2 regions of the Kitasatospora sp. NPDC094019 genome follow, and region 2 is predicted to be linked to the other one. Evidence: riboswitches for the same ligand, from Rfam matches in the RefSeq annotation. Region 2 holds a riboswitch; the other holds the start of a gene.

Region 1 (7,484 bases), on a different contig from region 2:
ACGATGTCCGCGACCGGCACGCCCTCGACCGAGGTCGCGGCCGCGACGGCGGGGGCGAGGGCGCCCTGGGTGATGCGTTCGATCACGCTGTGGAGCAGTTCCTCCTTGGACCGGAAGCAGTAGTGGAAGGCGCCCAGCGGCAGGCCCGCCTCGGCGACGATCGTGCGGGTCGTCGCCTTGGCGACGCCGTCGCGGATCATGACCTTGATCGCCGCCTCCAGCAGCTCCTCGCGGCGCTCGTCGGCTGAGCGGCGGACCATGGTGACTCCAGGGGCGGGGAGGCGGACGCGTCCGGGGCACGCTACCCCGGCGCGCGCCGCGGGGTCTCGTCGGCCGGCGGAGAACGAGGTTCCGGAGCCTCGGCGCTCAGAGGAAGGCATGGCCCTCGCCCCGGTACGTCGGGGCCTCGCCGACGATCCGGTCGCCCTCGACCAGGTGCAGCCGGTCCACGTGCTCGCACAGCTCGCCCGCCTTGGCGTGCCGGAACCAGACCCGGTCGCCGAGGCGGAGGTCGTCCGCCGCCGCGCCGACGAGCGGTGTCTGCACCTCGCCGGCACCCTCCGCGGCGATCAGGCGCAGCCCCTGCGGCCAGACCGGAGTCGGCAGCCGGTCGGCACCGGCCGGGCCGGAGGCGATCCAGCCACCGCCGAGGACGGTGACGTGCCGGGGTGCGGGGCGGCGGACCACGGTCAGCGCGAAGAGGGCGGCGGGCACCGGGGTGAAGGCCCGGTAGTGGTCGAACAGACGCGGCGCGTACAGGCCCGAGCCGGCGCCGAGTTCGGTGACCGCGGCTTCGGCGGAGGTGGATTCGAGGCTGCCGGTGCCGCCGCCGTTGACGAACTCCAGTGGGGTCACGTCCTGGACGGCGCGCACGGCCGCGGCGCGCCGGATCCGCAGTTCCTGCGTGGACAGGCGCTGCATCAGCCGTACGCCCGCGCGCATCAGCGGCGCGCCGGGCCGGTTGTCGGCGAGTCCGGCGATGTGGCCCTCGTAGGACATCACCCCGACCAGTCGCAGCGACGGCCTGGCCAGCACGGCCCGCGCCAGCGCCCCCGCGGCCCCGGGGTCGTGCATCGGCGAACGCCGCATGCCGATGTGCACGCGGCCGCCGAGCAGCCGCAGCGAGGCGTCGAGGTCCAGACAGACGCGCAGCCGGGGACGGCGGGCGCCGGTGTCCCGGACCGCCGCGTCGATCAGGTCGAGGTGTTCGACCGAGTCGGCCATGACCGTGATCCGCGCCGCCGCTTCCTCGTCGGCGGCGAGCTCGCGCAGTGAGGCGCGGTCGGCGCAGGGGTACGCGACGAGGATGTCGCCGAGCGAGGGGTCCGTGGTGCGGGCGAGCCAGCGGGCCTCGGGCAGGGTGAAGGCCATGATCCCGTGGTAGCCGGGCGTGCGCAGCACCTCTTCGATGAGGGTGCGGCTGCGCAGGGACTTGCTGGCCAGCCGGATCGGTTTGCCGTCGGCGCGGGCGGCCATCCGGGCCGCGTTGGCCCGCAGCGCGCCGAGGTCGACGACCGCGAACGGGGGGCGCAACTCGGCTGTGGCCCGCTGCAGTTGGTCGAAGGTCGCGGGCCCGGCCGTGGTCGTGGTCCAGGTCGTCATCGAGGGCCTCCCGGTGGAGCGGCTGGGGCCTGTCGCGGGTCCGGGGGTGCCCCCTTTCCCCTCGGCAGCGTGACTTGGTCAACTGTCCAAGTCAAGGCTCCCGGACCCTTGACTTGGACAGTTGACCAAGTCCATCCTTCCGTCCCATGGCGAACGCATGGCGCAACTGGGCGGGGAATGAACAGGCGCATCCGGTGCGGGTCGCGCGGCCCGCCGACGCGGACGAGACGGCCGCCGAGGTCGCCGCCGCGCTGCGGAACGGACAGCGGATCAAGGCGATCGGCTCCGGGCACTCCTTCAGCCCGGTCGCCGTCGCCCCCGGGGTGCAGCTCCAGCTGGACCGGATGAACCGGCTGATCTCCGTCGACGCCGCAACGGGCCTGGTCACGGTCGGCGCCGGCATGCCGCTCCGGGAGCTGAACCCGCTGCTCGCGCGGCACGGACTGGCCATGGAGATCCTCGGCGACATCGACCGCCAGACGATCTCCGGCGCCATCTCCACCGGCACCCACGGTTCCAGCACCCGCTTCGGCGGCATCGCCACCCAGGTGCGCGCGCTCGAACTCGTGCTGGCCGACGGCACGGTGACGCGGTGCTCGCCGACCGAGCGGCCCGACCTCTTCGCCGCCGCGAGGGTCGGCCTCGGCGCCCTCGGGATCATCACCGAGGTCACACTGCAGTGCGTCCCGCTGTACGCCCTGCACGCGGTGGACGCCCGGCAACCCGTCGCCGAGGTCCTCGGCCGGCTCGACGAACTCGCTGACGCCAACGATCACTTCGAGTTCTTCTGGTTCCCGCACAGCGAGGTGTCGCTGACCCGCCGCTTCACCCGCCGGCCCGCGGACGTCGAACTCACCCCGATCGGCGCCCTCAGTACGCGCCTGGACGAACTCCTCAACGGCCCCGGCTTCGAGGCGCTGTGCCGGGTCGGTACCCGTTTCCCGGCCACCGTGCGCCCGATCGCCCGCTTCGCGGCGCGGGCGATGTCCGCGCGCGAGTGGACGGACCTCTCCTACCGGATCTTCGCCTCCTCCCGTCCGGTCCGGTTCCTGGAGGGCGAGTTCGCGATCCCGCGCGAGCACGCGGTGGACGCGCTGCGGGAGATCAAGGACTGGGTCGACCGGCACGACGAGCGGATCTCCTTCCCGCTGGAGGTCCGGTTCGTCGCCCAGGACGACATCTGGCTGTCGACCGCCCAGGGCCGGGCGAACTGCTACATCGCCTTCCACCAGTACCACCGCATGCCGTACCAGCGGTACTTCCGGGCCTGCCAGGACATCCTGAGCGCCTACGGCGGCCGCCCGCACTGGGGCAAGATGCACGACCTCGACGCCACCGCGCTCCGCCCGCGCTACGAGCACTTCGACGACTTCGTCGCCCTGCGCGACAAGCTGGACCCGAGCGGCGTCTTCGCCAATCCCTACCTGGACCGTGTGCTGGGGACGGCCCCGGAGGCGCTTTCGAGCTAGCGAACGGGGTTGTTCACTCCGGGCCCGCCCGGCCGGACCCGCGCGACGCGGGGTGCCGACCCTCGACAGTCGGGGCCCCGGTCCCGGAGCCGGCACGGACGGACACCGACCACCGTGCTTACGGCAGAAGGGAGTTGTCGAACGCCTCCTTCACCGTGACCGGCTTGGTGAGCAGGCTGTGGGAGCGCATGAACTCCTCCATGCGGTCCCAGACGGCCGGGTCGTTGTAGCCGGGCTTCGCGCCGGAGGACTGGAGCAGGGGGACGGTCTCCTTGAGCACGGCCAGGGCGTCGGCCTGCTTCTTGGAGTCGTCCAGGCCGGGGACGAACTTCTTGCTGAGGTCGACCGCCTGGTCGGGGTGGTCCACGGTGTACTGGACGCCCTTGAAGGTGGCCGCGAGGAACGCCTTGAGATCGGCCGACCGGTTCTTCAGCGTCTCCTGGCCGGTGCCGAGGCCGGCGGCGACGAGCGGCAGGGCGTCCGCCGAACCGGAGGGCTGGATCGTCCGGACGGCGGTGCCCGACTGGGCGAACTGGACGGCGTCGTTGTTGAGGTAGCCGGTGACCGCGTCGACCTTGTTGCCGATGAGCGCCGCCTGCTGGGTGAAGCCGATGTTCTGCACCTGCACGTCGGAGGCGGACAGCCCGGCGCTCTGCAGCAGTGCCAGCAGCGCGAAGTACGTCTCCCCGTACGGGCCGGGGGTGCCGATGGTGCGACCCTTGAGGTCCTCGGCCTGCTTCACCGGCGAGTCGGCGCGCACCATGACGGCCACCGGGTAGCGGGTGTAGAGGGTGGCGATGTCGACCACCGGTACGGACTGGGACCGGGCCTGGAGCATCTCGTCGCCGCCCGCGAACACCACGTCCTCCTGGCCGGCCGCCAGCGCGCCGAACTGGGCGTCGGTGAAGCTGTGGTGGTGGAGGTCGACCTTCAGGCCCGCGTCCTTGTAGTAGCCGAGGGACTCGGCGACGTAGAAGGGCGCGAACTGGATGTTGGGCACATAGGTCAGGCCGACGGTCAGGGCGTGGCCTTCGGCACGGTCGGCGGAGCTCGCCGCGCCGCTGCCGCAGCCCGCGAGGGCCGACCCGGTGAGCAGCACGATTGCGGTGAGGCCGGTGAGCTTCCGGAACCGTCCGGACAGGTGGGAGCTGAGCACGGGGATCGTCGTTTCCTTGTTCGATGGTCGATCTGATCGGAGAGCGTCGGTCCGCTCAGACGGTCGATTGCCGGGCGGCCAGCCGGTAGGCCACCAGGTCGCCCACCGAGATGAGCGCCAATCCGTCGCGCGCGGCGAGTTCCCGCAGGTCGTCGAGGCGGGCCATGCTCCAGTCGGGACGGACGACCTCGCACATGGTGGTGACGCCGGACAGTCCGGCCAGGCGGGACAGGTCCACCCCGGCCTCGGTGTGGCCGTCGCGCTCCAGCACGCCGTCGCGCGCGGCACGCACCGGGAAGATGTGACCGGGTCGGGCGAAGTCGCCCGGCCGGGCGGTCGGGTCGGCCAGCGCCTGTACGGTGCGGGCCCGCTCGTCGACCGGGATGCCGGTGGTACCGCCGGCCAGCAGGTCCACCGACACGGTGAAGGCCGTGCCGTGCAGGCCGGAGTTGTCCGCCGTCATCTGCGGCAGATCGAGCTCCGCGCACCGCTCGTACGGCACCGCCGCGCAGACCACACCGGAGGAGTGGTCGAGCATGTACCGCATCGCGGCCTCGTCGGTGTACTCGGCGGCCACCATCAGGTCGCCCTCGTTCTCGCGGGACTCGTCGTCGAAGACGACCACGAAGGCGCCGCGGCGGAAGGACTCGATCGCCTGCTCCACCTGCCGCAGGCGGTCGGTGCGGTTGAGAAGGGTGTTTGCCATCTGCTCTCTCCTGAGGTCGGGAAACCCCTGGGCCCGTGGGTCCGGGAGTTCACTGATCTGCGAGAGAACGCGGCCATCCAGAAGGACGCGTGCTTGCGCACACGGCCCTCCGCAATGGACGGCGTCAGGTGCGCGGGGAGGGATGGCGAGTGGCAGCTCGCCCCCGTGCACAGACACCGTTCCGGGGAGAGCGAGCACCGAATCCGGACGCCGGGGCGGCAAGCCGCTCCTGGCCGGACAACGTGTCGCCGCGCACTACCTTTCATCCGGACTTTCACCGTCGGTCCTGGAGTTTCACCAGGTCAACCAGCCGATGGCGTCGGCTGGGTCGCGGACTTTAACCGCCGGTTCGGAATTACACCGACCCCGGAGCGCGCGAACACTCGGGAGGATCATGCCACGTATGCCGCGGATTGTGGATGTGTTCCACGGCACACACGCCGACCCGGCGGTCGGCGGCTGTGACAGGATCTGCGTCGGTCGCCGGGCGAATCGGCCACCAGTACTGCTCAGGCACAGGCGAAGAGGAGACCAGCGGTGCGAGGGATGGGCCCCAAGAGGCCGACGGGAGCGGTCCGGGATCGGCTCGGGGCGGTGCTGACCCCGCTCGTGCCCGGTGTGCTCCTCCTCCTGCTGTGGGCGGGCGCGGTCGACGGCGGTGCCGTGTCCTCGTTCTTCCTCCCGCACCCGGTCGACCTGGCACGGGAGTTCGTCGCGGCGCTGGGCCGGGGCACGCTGCTGGACGCGACGGTCACCACGCTGTACGAGAGCCTCGCCGGCGTCGCGCTGGGGACGGCCGTGGCGCTGCCGCTCGGCTACCTGCTCGCCCGCAGCCGCCTCGCGGCCCGCGCGCTGCAGCCGTACCTGGCCGCGACCCAGGCCGTCCCGGCGGTGGCGCTCGCACCGCTGCTCGCCCTGTGGCTCGGGTACGGAACGTGGCCCGTGGTGGTGCTGTGCGCGCTGATGGTGTTCTTCCCCATCCTGGTCAACACCGTACTGGGCATCCGCGGCCTGGACCGGGAGGTCCTGGCCGCGGCGCGGGTCGACGGGGTCGGAGCCTGGGGGATGATGCGGCACATCGAGTTCCCGCTCGCCCTGCCCAGCGTGCTCGCCGGGCTCCGGACCGGCGTGACGCTGTCGGTCACCGGCGCGGTGGTGGGCGAGTTCGTGATGGGCGGTGAGGGCCTGGGTCAACTGCTCGCCGTGCAGCGCAACGGCTCGGACACGCTCGGGATGTTCTCCACCCTCCTCATGCTCTCGCTCCTCGCCGTGGCCCTGTACGGGGCGATGCGGCTGGTGGAGGGCGGCGTCGAGCGCCGCTGACCGGGGCGCCCGACGGCCGGTCAGGTACGGGCGGTGTACACGGGACGGGTGCGTTCGGTCCACCGCATGGTGGCCGGGAACAGCAGGTACCCGAGGAGGAACACCGCGCCCACGAGCAGCCAGCCGAGCCAGGCCAGCCGGTCGGTGAGAGCGGTGACCATGAGCGGCCCGAGAACCCTGGGCAGTGCGGTGCCCAGTTGGAACGCGCCGCCGTACTGGCCCTGCGCACCGGGGTCCGCGAGGTCGTAGCGGAGCGTCCAGCGCGCACTGTTCCCCCACAGCTCGCCGAGCGTCAGCAGGGCGACCGAGCAGGCGAGTACGGCGACCGCGAGCCAGGTGGGGAGGCGGTCGGTGACCGATGCCAGGACGCAGGACGCCGCCAGGCCGAGGAATGCCCACCGGTGGAGCCTGGTCGCACCGGCGAGGGTGTCGGCACCGCGGGCCGCGCGGACCTGGAACACCATCACGAGCAGGGTGTTGACCCCGATCAGCCACGAGGCGGCGGGTCGGGGCGCGTGGGTGTGGGACACCACCCACAGTGGCAGGCCGACCGTCAGCAGGATGTCTCCCAGCATGACGATCCCGCTGACCTGGGCCATCGCCAGGTAGGGCAGGTCGCGCAGCGCGGTGAGCCCCGACGGCGCGTCCTTGCGCTCGCTGGTGCCGGGGATCCTGGGGAGGCGCAGGTACAGCACGCACACCAGGAGCGCGGTGCCGGCGTTGCCGAGCATCAGCGCGGTGTAGGCGGCTCTGGTGTCCGCGGCGACGGCGAGGCCCGCCGCCAGCACGCCCAGGGAGAAACCTCCGTTGAAGACCGCCCGGCTGTAGGCGGACACCGTGACCCGTTGCTCGGGCCCGATCAGCGCGGACAGGATGGCCTGCCGTCCGACGTCCGCGCCGCTCTCCACCACGCCGAGCGTGGTGATGACCACCAGGAACAGCCAGAACGAGGTGACCCGGGTCGCCCAGACCAGCAGGACTACCTGCGTCGCGACCATCGCGATGGTCACCTCGCGGGCGCCGTGGCGGTCGGCCAGGTGGCCGACGGGGATGCCCAGGGCGAGGCCGGCCATGCCCGCCACCGACAGGCCCAGGCCGACCTGGGTGGCCGTCAGGCCGACCGAGCGGACGAAGAAGACGGCGCTGCCGGAGATGTACAGGCCGAGCCCGATGCTGGTGATCAGCGACACCAGGACGATCAGCCGGGCCGGGCCGGGCTCGGGCAGCC
Region 2 (7,484 bases):
CGCGGCGCGTCCCGTCGACGAGGAGGTGGCCCGGATGGCGGGCAAGTTCGAGGTGTACGAGGACGCCGGTGGCAAGTACCGGTTCCGGCTCAAGGCGGGCAACGGCGAGATCGTCGCCACCGGCCAGGGATACGCGAGCAAGGACGCGGCGCACAAGGGCGTCGAGGCCGTTCAGCGGGCGGCGAACGGCGCGAGCGTGGTGGACGTCGCCAAGTCCGCGGCCGCGGCCTGATCGCGGCGGTCCGTGCGGGGCCGGTCCGGGGCGGCACGAGCGCGCCGGCCGGCCCCGCACCGTCGTTCCCGTGCCGTCGTTCCAGTGCCGTCGTTCCCGCAGGGCTGTCCGGCCCGGGTCCGGTGGCCGGGCCGGCCTCCGCGCCGCTACTCGTAGCGGTAGAGCAGGGCCTCCCGCTCGGTCTGCTCGATCGCCTCGACGGTCAGCGAGGGGTCGGCGAGGTGCGCGAGCGTGACCTCGGCCGAACTCGGCTGGGCGTCCTTGGCGAGCCAGTTCTCCGGCTTCCACGCCGAGGCGCGCAGGAAGGACTTCGGGCAGTGCGCGAAGACCTCCTCGACGGCGACCACGATCGCACTGCGCGGCGGCTTGCCGACCGCCGTCAACTGCTCCAGCAGCCGCGGATCGGTGGAGACGCAGGCCCGCCCGTTGACCCGCAGGGTGGTGTCCCGGCCCGGCACGACGAACAGCAGCCCGACCCGGCCGGTCTGGACGATGTTGTGGAGGGTGTCGAGCCGCTTGTTGCCGGTCGCGTCGGGGATCGCCAGGGTGAACTCGTCGAGCACCGACACGAGTCCGGCCGGCCCGCCGCGCGGGGACACGTCACAGCGTCCGTCGGCGTCCGCACTGGCCAGGAGGACCAGTGAGGAGCAGGCGATCAACTGTCGGGCGACCTCGTGGATTCGGTCCACCTGCTTGCGGCGCGCGTGGTCCCCGGGCTGCTCGTAGATCTCCCGCAGCCCGGCCGGGTCACGGACGGAGGCGGCGGCGAGGGCCTCGAACAGGCCGGAGGGCCGGTCCGGCCCGGGGGTTGACGGAACGACGGACGCCGGTGTGCTGGTCATACCGATCAACGTAACCGAGCCCGCGCCGGGGCGGTCGGGTGCCGTCGGGAAATCTCGCCCGAATCCCTCCCCACCAGCGTTTTCGCGTCGATAATGGGGGCGGGGTCAGGACGCTTCGGGGCAGGTGGTCGCCGTGATCATCAGAATCTGGGCCGGGCAGGTCATGGCCGGGCACATCGAGGAGTTCTGCGAGGTGCTGACCAGCAAAGTGCTGCCACAGCTCGGGCGCACCGACGGCTGCCTCGGCGGCGAACTGCTGCGCTCCGTCACCGAGGGCGGGCACCGGGTGCTCGTGGTCAGCCGCTGGCGCGACGAGGCGTCGCTGCTCGGCTACGCGGGGCCGATGTGGCGGATCCGGCCGGTCTGGTCGGAGGGCGAGCTGCGCTACCTGGCCCACCCTCCGGAGGTCACCCACTTCACGCCGGTCCCCGCGCCCTGATCCGGGTGGCAGTGCCGTGCCCCGTTGCCCGGTCGGGCCCGGCGGCCAGGTAATTGGGCGGTTGAACAACAGCTATTGGTCGACTGACCAGCAGTACTGTTGGGCAATCGACCAATGCGGCGATCCACCAATTGGCCAACCGACCAATTGCACAATTGGGCAACAGAACAACAGATCGCCCGGGTCGGCCAATTGGACGGATGACCAATCAAGGTGATCGAGCAGACGCGCAACCGGCAATTGGTCAGCCGAACAACCGAACAACGGAACGGTCGAGTGGTCAGACGATCAGCGGAACGGCGTGCACCTCGTCCGCCGGATGCCCGGTGCGTTCGTGGATCCGCTGCACGGCCTCCTTCGACGGCGCCTCGGACAGGCAGTAGACGTGCCCGGACTCCGGATCGCCCCATGCCTGCTCGAAGGTCACACCCTCCTCGGCCTGGATCGCCAGGTCCGCCTGGTGCGCCATTCGCAACTGCTCCTCGGTGATGCCGGCCATCCCGTGGTGGACGTCCATGAACTTGGCCATAGCTCCCGCACCTCCCGCGGTCGCCCGCGACGGCGGGAGTCGCCGCCCCGGTACCACCAGCCTGCGCCCGACGCACCCCGAGCCGCCACCGGACGCCCGGACGGCCGCCTGGACGAGGCCCCGGACGGCACCCGGGTCGGCCCTTGTACGACGCCCCGGACGGCATCCGCGACGGCACCCGGGCAAGGCCCCGAGGCGCATCCCCGAAGCCCCGGGCGGCGCCCCGGAGCACAGCTCGTCCGACTGCACCGGACCCGCCCCCTCGACACGCCAGCCAACACGCCACCCAATACGCCACCGAACGCCCCCGGCTCCGCCCGACGGTGGCCCGCCGCCCGTCCCTCGCCGTCCATTCCCCGGCGCCGAGTGAAAGAGGCCACAGGGGACACCTCTCCCTGGCGCCGCGCGGATCATGGCAGAATGACGGCAGAAGTAGCAGTGACGTTCAGCGCACTCCGGGGTCGGTGAAAATCCGAACCGGCGGTTACAGTCCGCGACCCGTCCGCAGCCAGCGGCCGGTTGACCAGGTGAAATTCCTGGACCGACGGTTAAAGTCCGGATGGGAGGCGTGCGCGACGGACCAGTGAGCAGGGCCCGTGGTCCCCCGGTGGACCTCGGGAGGCGGTGTGCGGCGACGGACGGGGTTCCCCTCGTTCCGGCGCCCGGCTCGGCGGCAGCCCGGTGACGGGTCCCGTTGCCGTCCGGTGATCCGCCCACCCCCGTGCCCACGCCTGTCCGTGGCCCTTTCTCCCTTGTCGCACCCCGGAGTCCGCGCCCCAAGCGCGAGGAGAACCCGGGTGTTCACCGGCATCATCGAAGAGCTCGGCGAGGTCGTGTCGATCGAAGAGATCGGCGAATCCTCGCGAATCCGTCTGTGCGGCCCGGTGGTCTGCGAGGGCGCGCGGCACGGCGACTCCATCGCGGTCAATGGCGTCTGCCTGACCGTCGTCGACACTCCCGAGGAACTCGCCTCCGGCACCGGCGAGTTCAGCGCCGATGTGATGGCCGAGACGCTCCACCGTTCCAGCCTGGGCGAGTTGAAGCCGGGCGGGCGGGTCAACCTCGAACGCGCCATGGCGCTCGGTGCCCGGCTCGGTGGCCACCTGGTGCAGGGTCATGTCGACGCCACCGGACGGCTGTTGAGCCGTGAGCCGGGGGAGCGCGACGCGGCCGGCGAACTCCGCTGGGAGGTGCTGCGGTTCTCGCTGCCGGACTCGGTCTCGCGCTACCTGGTCGAGAAGGGCTCGATCACCGTCGACGGTGTCAGCCTCACCGTGGTCGAGGCCGCGCGCGACAGCTTCACCGTCAGCCTCATCCCGGCGACCCTCGCGCTGACCACCCTCGGCACCAGGGCCGTCGGCGAGAGCGTCAACCTGGAGGTCGACGTCCTCGCCAAGTACGTCGAACGGCTGCTGGAGGCCCGCACCCTGCCGTCACTGCCGTCACTGCCGTCCCTGCCGGACACCACCCCGGGGGAGCAGCGGTGAACTGGCTCAACGGCACCGTCCACCTGTTCGGCCAGGACGTCTACCGCTCCGACATCATCGGCAACCTGCTCGGCCTCGCCGCGCTCGCCCTCGGCTGGCAGCGGTCCCGGCTGACCTGGCCGGTCCAACTGCTCTCCGGCCTGGTCCTGGTCGGCGCGTACTGGAGCGCCCACCTCAGTGGCGGCGTCGGCAAGCAGATCGTGGTGATCGTGGCCGCCGTGTGGGGCTGGACCAGGTGGCAGCGCGGCGCGCGGGGCGAGGGCGACGTCGCCGTGCGCTTCGCCACCGGCCGTGAGCGCGCCCTGCTGGTCGGCGGCACCGCGCTCGGCACCCTGGCGGTCGGCGGGCTCTTCACCGCCGTCCCGCAACTGTCCTGGGACGCCTGGCCGGACGCCTACATCTTCGTCGGCACCCTGGCGGCGATGGTGGCCCAGGCCCGGGGGTGGGTCGAGTTCTGGTTCGCCTGGATCGCCGTCGACCTGGTCGGCGTGCCGCTCGCCTTCAACAACGGCCTGGTCTTCTCCGGCCTCACCTACTCCGTCTACTTCGTCCTGGTCCTGCTCGGCCTGCGCGCCTGGTGGCTTCGCGGCCGGACCGCGCACCCCGTGACCGACCCCGCCCTCCAGGGAGCCTCCGCATGACCGAGAACCCCGCCCCGCGTCCGGCCGAGCACCCCACCGCGGCCCCGGCCGCCCCCACCGCTTCCCCCACCGCGTCCCCGACCGAGCACCCCGTCCCTCACCCGGCCGGGAAGCCCGCCGGCGAGTTCGTCCTCGACCCGGTCGAGCGGGCCGTCGCCGACATCGCGCTCGGCCGCGCCGTGATCGTCGTCGACGACGAGGACCGCGAGAACGAGGGCGACATCGTCTTCGCCGCCTCCGCCGCCACCCCCGAGCTGATGGCCTTCACCGTCCGCTACAGCTCCGGCGTGATCTGCGCCCCGATGACCGGCGCCGAGCTGGACCGGCTCAAGCTGCCGCCGATGACCCAGGTCAACGAGGACCGCAAGGGCACCGCCTACGCCGTCTCGGTGGACGCCAGGGAAGGCGTGGACACCGGCATCTCGGCCGCCGACCGGGCCCGCACCGTTCGGCTGCTCGCCTCGCCCGGCACCGGCCCCGGTGACCTCGCCCGGCCGGGGCACGTCTTCCCGCTGCGCGCCGTCGAGGGCGGAGTGCTGGTCCGCCCCGGCCACACCGAGGCCGCGGTCGACCTGGCGCGGCTGGCCGGTCTGCCGCCGGCCGGCGCGATCGCCGAGGTGGTCAACGACGACGGCAGCATGGCCCGGCTCCCCGAACTGATGACCTTCGCCCGCGAGCACAACCTGGCGATCATCTCGATCGAGGACCTCATCGCCTACCGCCGCCGCACCGAGCTGCACGTCGACCGGGCCGCCGTCACCGCCCTGCCGACCGCGCACGGCGAGTTCACCGCGGTCGGCTACCGGGGCACCCTCGACGGCGTCGAGCACATCGCGCTGGTCGCCGGCGGGCTGGGCGCGGACGGCCGGCTCCCCGACGGCGAGGACGTCCTGGTCCGGGTCCACTCCGAGTGCCTGACCGGCGACGTGCTCGGCTCGCTGCGCTGCGACTGCGGCCCCCAGCTCCAGGCTTCGCTGCGGCGGGTCGCCGAGAGCGGCCGGGGCGTGGTGCTCTACCTGCGCGGCCACGAGGGCCGGGGCATCGGCCTGGCGCACAAGCTGCGCGCCTACGAGCTCCAGGAGCAGGGCCGGGACACCGTCGAGGCCAACCTCGACCTGGGCCTGCCCGCGGACGCCCGGGACTACAGCATCGGCGCCCAGATGCTCTGCGACCTCGGTGTCCGCTCGCTGACGCTGCTGACCAACAACCCCGACAAGCTCACCGCGCTCACCGAGCACGGGCTCAAGGTCAAGGGCCGCGAGCCGGTGGAGATCCCGGCCGGCGCGCACAACGAGCGCTACCTGCGGACCAAGCGCGACCGGATGGGCCACGACCTGCCCGGCCTCGACGGCTGACCCGTTCCGGCCCGGCCCGGCCCGTCCGTGCCCGGACCACCACCCCCTGTCCTACGCACCGACCCGAACCCCGCACCCAGAACCCCGCACCCAGAACCCCGCACCCCGAACCACCGAAAGGCACCGAACATGAGCGGCCACGGAGCCCCCGAGCTGACCATCGACAACGCCGCCGACCTCAAGGTCGCCGTGATCGCCGCCCAGTGGCACGAGCAGGTGATGAACGGCCTGCTCGACGGCGCCCACCGCGCCCTCAAGGAGCTGGGTGTCGCCGAGCCGACCGTCCTGCGCGTCCCCGGCACCTTCGAGCTGCCCGTGGCCGCCAAGCGCCTCGCCGGACGCGGCTACGACGCCGTGATCGCCCTCGGCGTGGTGATCCGCGGCGGCACTCCGCACTTCGACTACGTCTGCCAGGCCGCCACCGCGGGCCTCACCCAGGTCTCCGTGGACACCGGCGTCCCGGTCGGCTTCGGCGTGCTGACCTGTGACAACGAGCAGCAGGCGGTGGACCGCGCGGGCCTGCCCGGCTCGACCGAGGACAAGGGCCACGAGGCGGTCACCGCGGCGGTCGCGACCGCCCTCGCCCTGCGCGCGCTCTGAGCCTACGGGCGCCCGCCGGGCCCGGACCGTGGACGTCCAGCGGATTGTCCACGGTCCGGAACTGCTTACCACCCGCGACCCCGCACGCCGTATGGTGAGTCCCATCATGGCTTCGAAGACATTCGAGGAGCTCTTCACCGAGCTCCAGCAGAAGGCCGCCACCGGCGACCCCTCGTCCTCCCGTACCGCGCAGCTCGTCCAGCAGGGCGTCCATGCGATCGGCAAGAAGGTCGTCGAGGAGGCCGCCGAGGTCTGGATGGCCGCCGAGTTCCAGTCCGACGAGCAGACCGCCGAGGAGATCTCGCAACTCCTCTACCACCTTCAGGTGATGATGGTCGCCCGCGGGCTGACGCTCGACGACGTCTACAAGTACCTCTAGCAAGTACCTCCGGGCCACACCTCCGCCCGCACTCCGCCCGCACTTCTACGAGTACCGCTGGACCCTCCGGACCTCTGGACCGCCGGACCCTCGGGTCCACCCGGCCGCCCGGAACCCCACCCACACCGAACAGGTAAGGAACTGACCTCCATGCTGCGCATCGCCGTGCCCAACAAGGGTTCGCTCTCGGGTCCCGCGGCGGAGATGCTCCATGAGGCCGGCTACCGGCAGCGCAAGGACTCCAAGGAACTGGTGCTGGTCGACCCGGGCAACCAGGTCGAGTTCTTCTTCCTGCGTCCCCGCGACATCGCCGTCTACGTCGGCTCCGGCCGCCTGGACGTCGGGATCACCGGCCGCGACCTGCTGCTGGACTCGCACTCCAACGCCGAGGAGGTGCTCGCGCTCGGCTTCGCCGGCTCGACCTTCCGCTTCGCCCGCCCGGTCGGCGCGGCGGTCGAGGACGTCGCGGACCTGGAGGGCCTGCGGATCGCCACCTCCTACACCGGCCTGGTCGAGCAGCACCTGGCCGACCGCGGCGTGAAGGCCACCGTCACCAAGCTGGACGGCGCGGTGGAGACCGCGGTGCAGCTGGGTGTCGCCGATGTGATCGCCGACGTGGTGGAGACCGGCACCAGCCTGCGCAACGCGGGCCTGGAGGTGTTCGGCGAGCCGATCCTGATCTCCGACTCCGTGGTGATCCGCCCCAAGGGCGCCGGCGAGGACCCCCGCGTCGACCAGTTCCTGCGCCGGCTGCAGGGTGTGCTGGTGGCCCGCCGCTACGTGCTGATGGACTACGACATCCGCGCCGAGCAGGTCGGCGCCGCCGTCGCCCTGACCCCGGGGCTGGAGTCGCCGACCGTCTCCCCGCTGCACACCGAGGGCTGGGTGGCCGTCCGCTCCATGGTGCTCCGCAAGGAGGCCCAGCAGATCATGGACGACCTGTGGGCCATCGGCGCCCGCGCGATCCTGGTCACCAACAT

What was found. Region 2 has a riboswitch for FMN ahead of ACIQ9P_RS31345 (riboflavin synthase). Riboswitches for the same ligand answer to the same signal wherever they lie in the genome.
Region 1: another riboswitch for FMN. It lies ahead of ribB (3,4-dihydroxy-2-butanone-4-phosphate synthase); the one in region 2 lies ahead of ACIQ9P_RS31345 (riboflavin synthase).

Annotation. Positions count from the first base shown of each region.
Region 1 is NZ_JBIWIF010000009.1:246,518-254,001, forward strand. It holds gene ACIQ9P_RS22075 (TetR/AcrR family transcriptional regulator) at 1-260, opposite strand, end outside; gene ACIQ9P_RS22080 (alanine racemase) at 367-1,602, opposite strand; gene ACIQ9P_RS22085 (D-arabinono-1,4-lactone oxidase) at 1,749-3,071, shown strand; gene ACIQ9P_RS22090 (ABC transporter substrate-binding protein) at 3,190-4,227, opposite strand; gene ribB (3,4-dihydroxy-2-butanone-4-phosphate synthase) at 4,283-4,933, opposite strand; FMN riboswitch at 5,182-5,312, opposite strand; gene ACIQ9P_RS22100 (ABC transporter permease) at 5,528-6,256, shown strand; gene ACIQ9P_RS22105 (MFS transporter) at 6,277-7,484, opposite strand, start outside.
Region 2 is NZ_JBIWIF010000018.1:80,679-88,162, reverse strand. It holds gene ACIQ9P_RS31365 (YegP family protein) at 35-232, shown strand; gene ACIQ9P_RS31360 (MSMEG_1061 family FMN-dependent PPOX-type flavoprotein) at 379-1,074, opposite strand; gene ACIQ9P_RS31355 (antibiotic biosynthesis monooxygenase family protein) at 1,208-1,513, shown strand; gene ACIQ9P_RS31350 (SCO4226 family nickel-binding protein) at 1,794-2,042, opposite strand; FMN riboswitch at 2,490-2,617, shown strand; gene ACIQ9P_RS31345 (riboflavin synthase) at 2,840-3,529, shown strand; gene ACIQ9P_RS31340 (nicotinamide riboside transporter PnuC) at 3,526-4,170, shown strand; gene ACIQ9P_RS31335 (bifunctional 3,4-dihydroxy-2-butanone-4-phosphate synthase/GTP cyclohydrolase II) at 4,167-5,525, shown strand; gene ribH (6,7-dimethyl-8-ribityllumazine synthase) at 5,655-6,125, shown strand; gene ACIQ9P_RS31325 (phosphoribosyl-ATP diphosphatase) at 6,232-6,504, shown strand; gene hisG (ATP phosphoribosyltransferase) at 6,655-7,484, shown strand, end outside.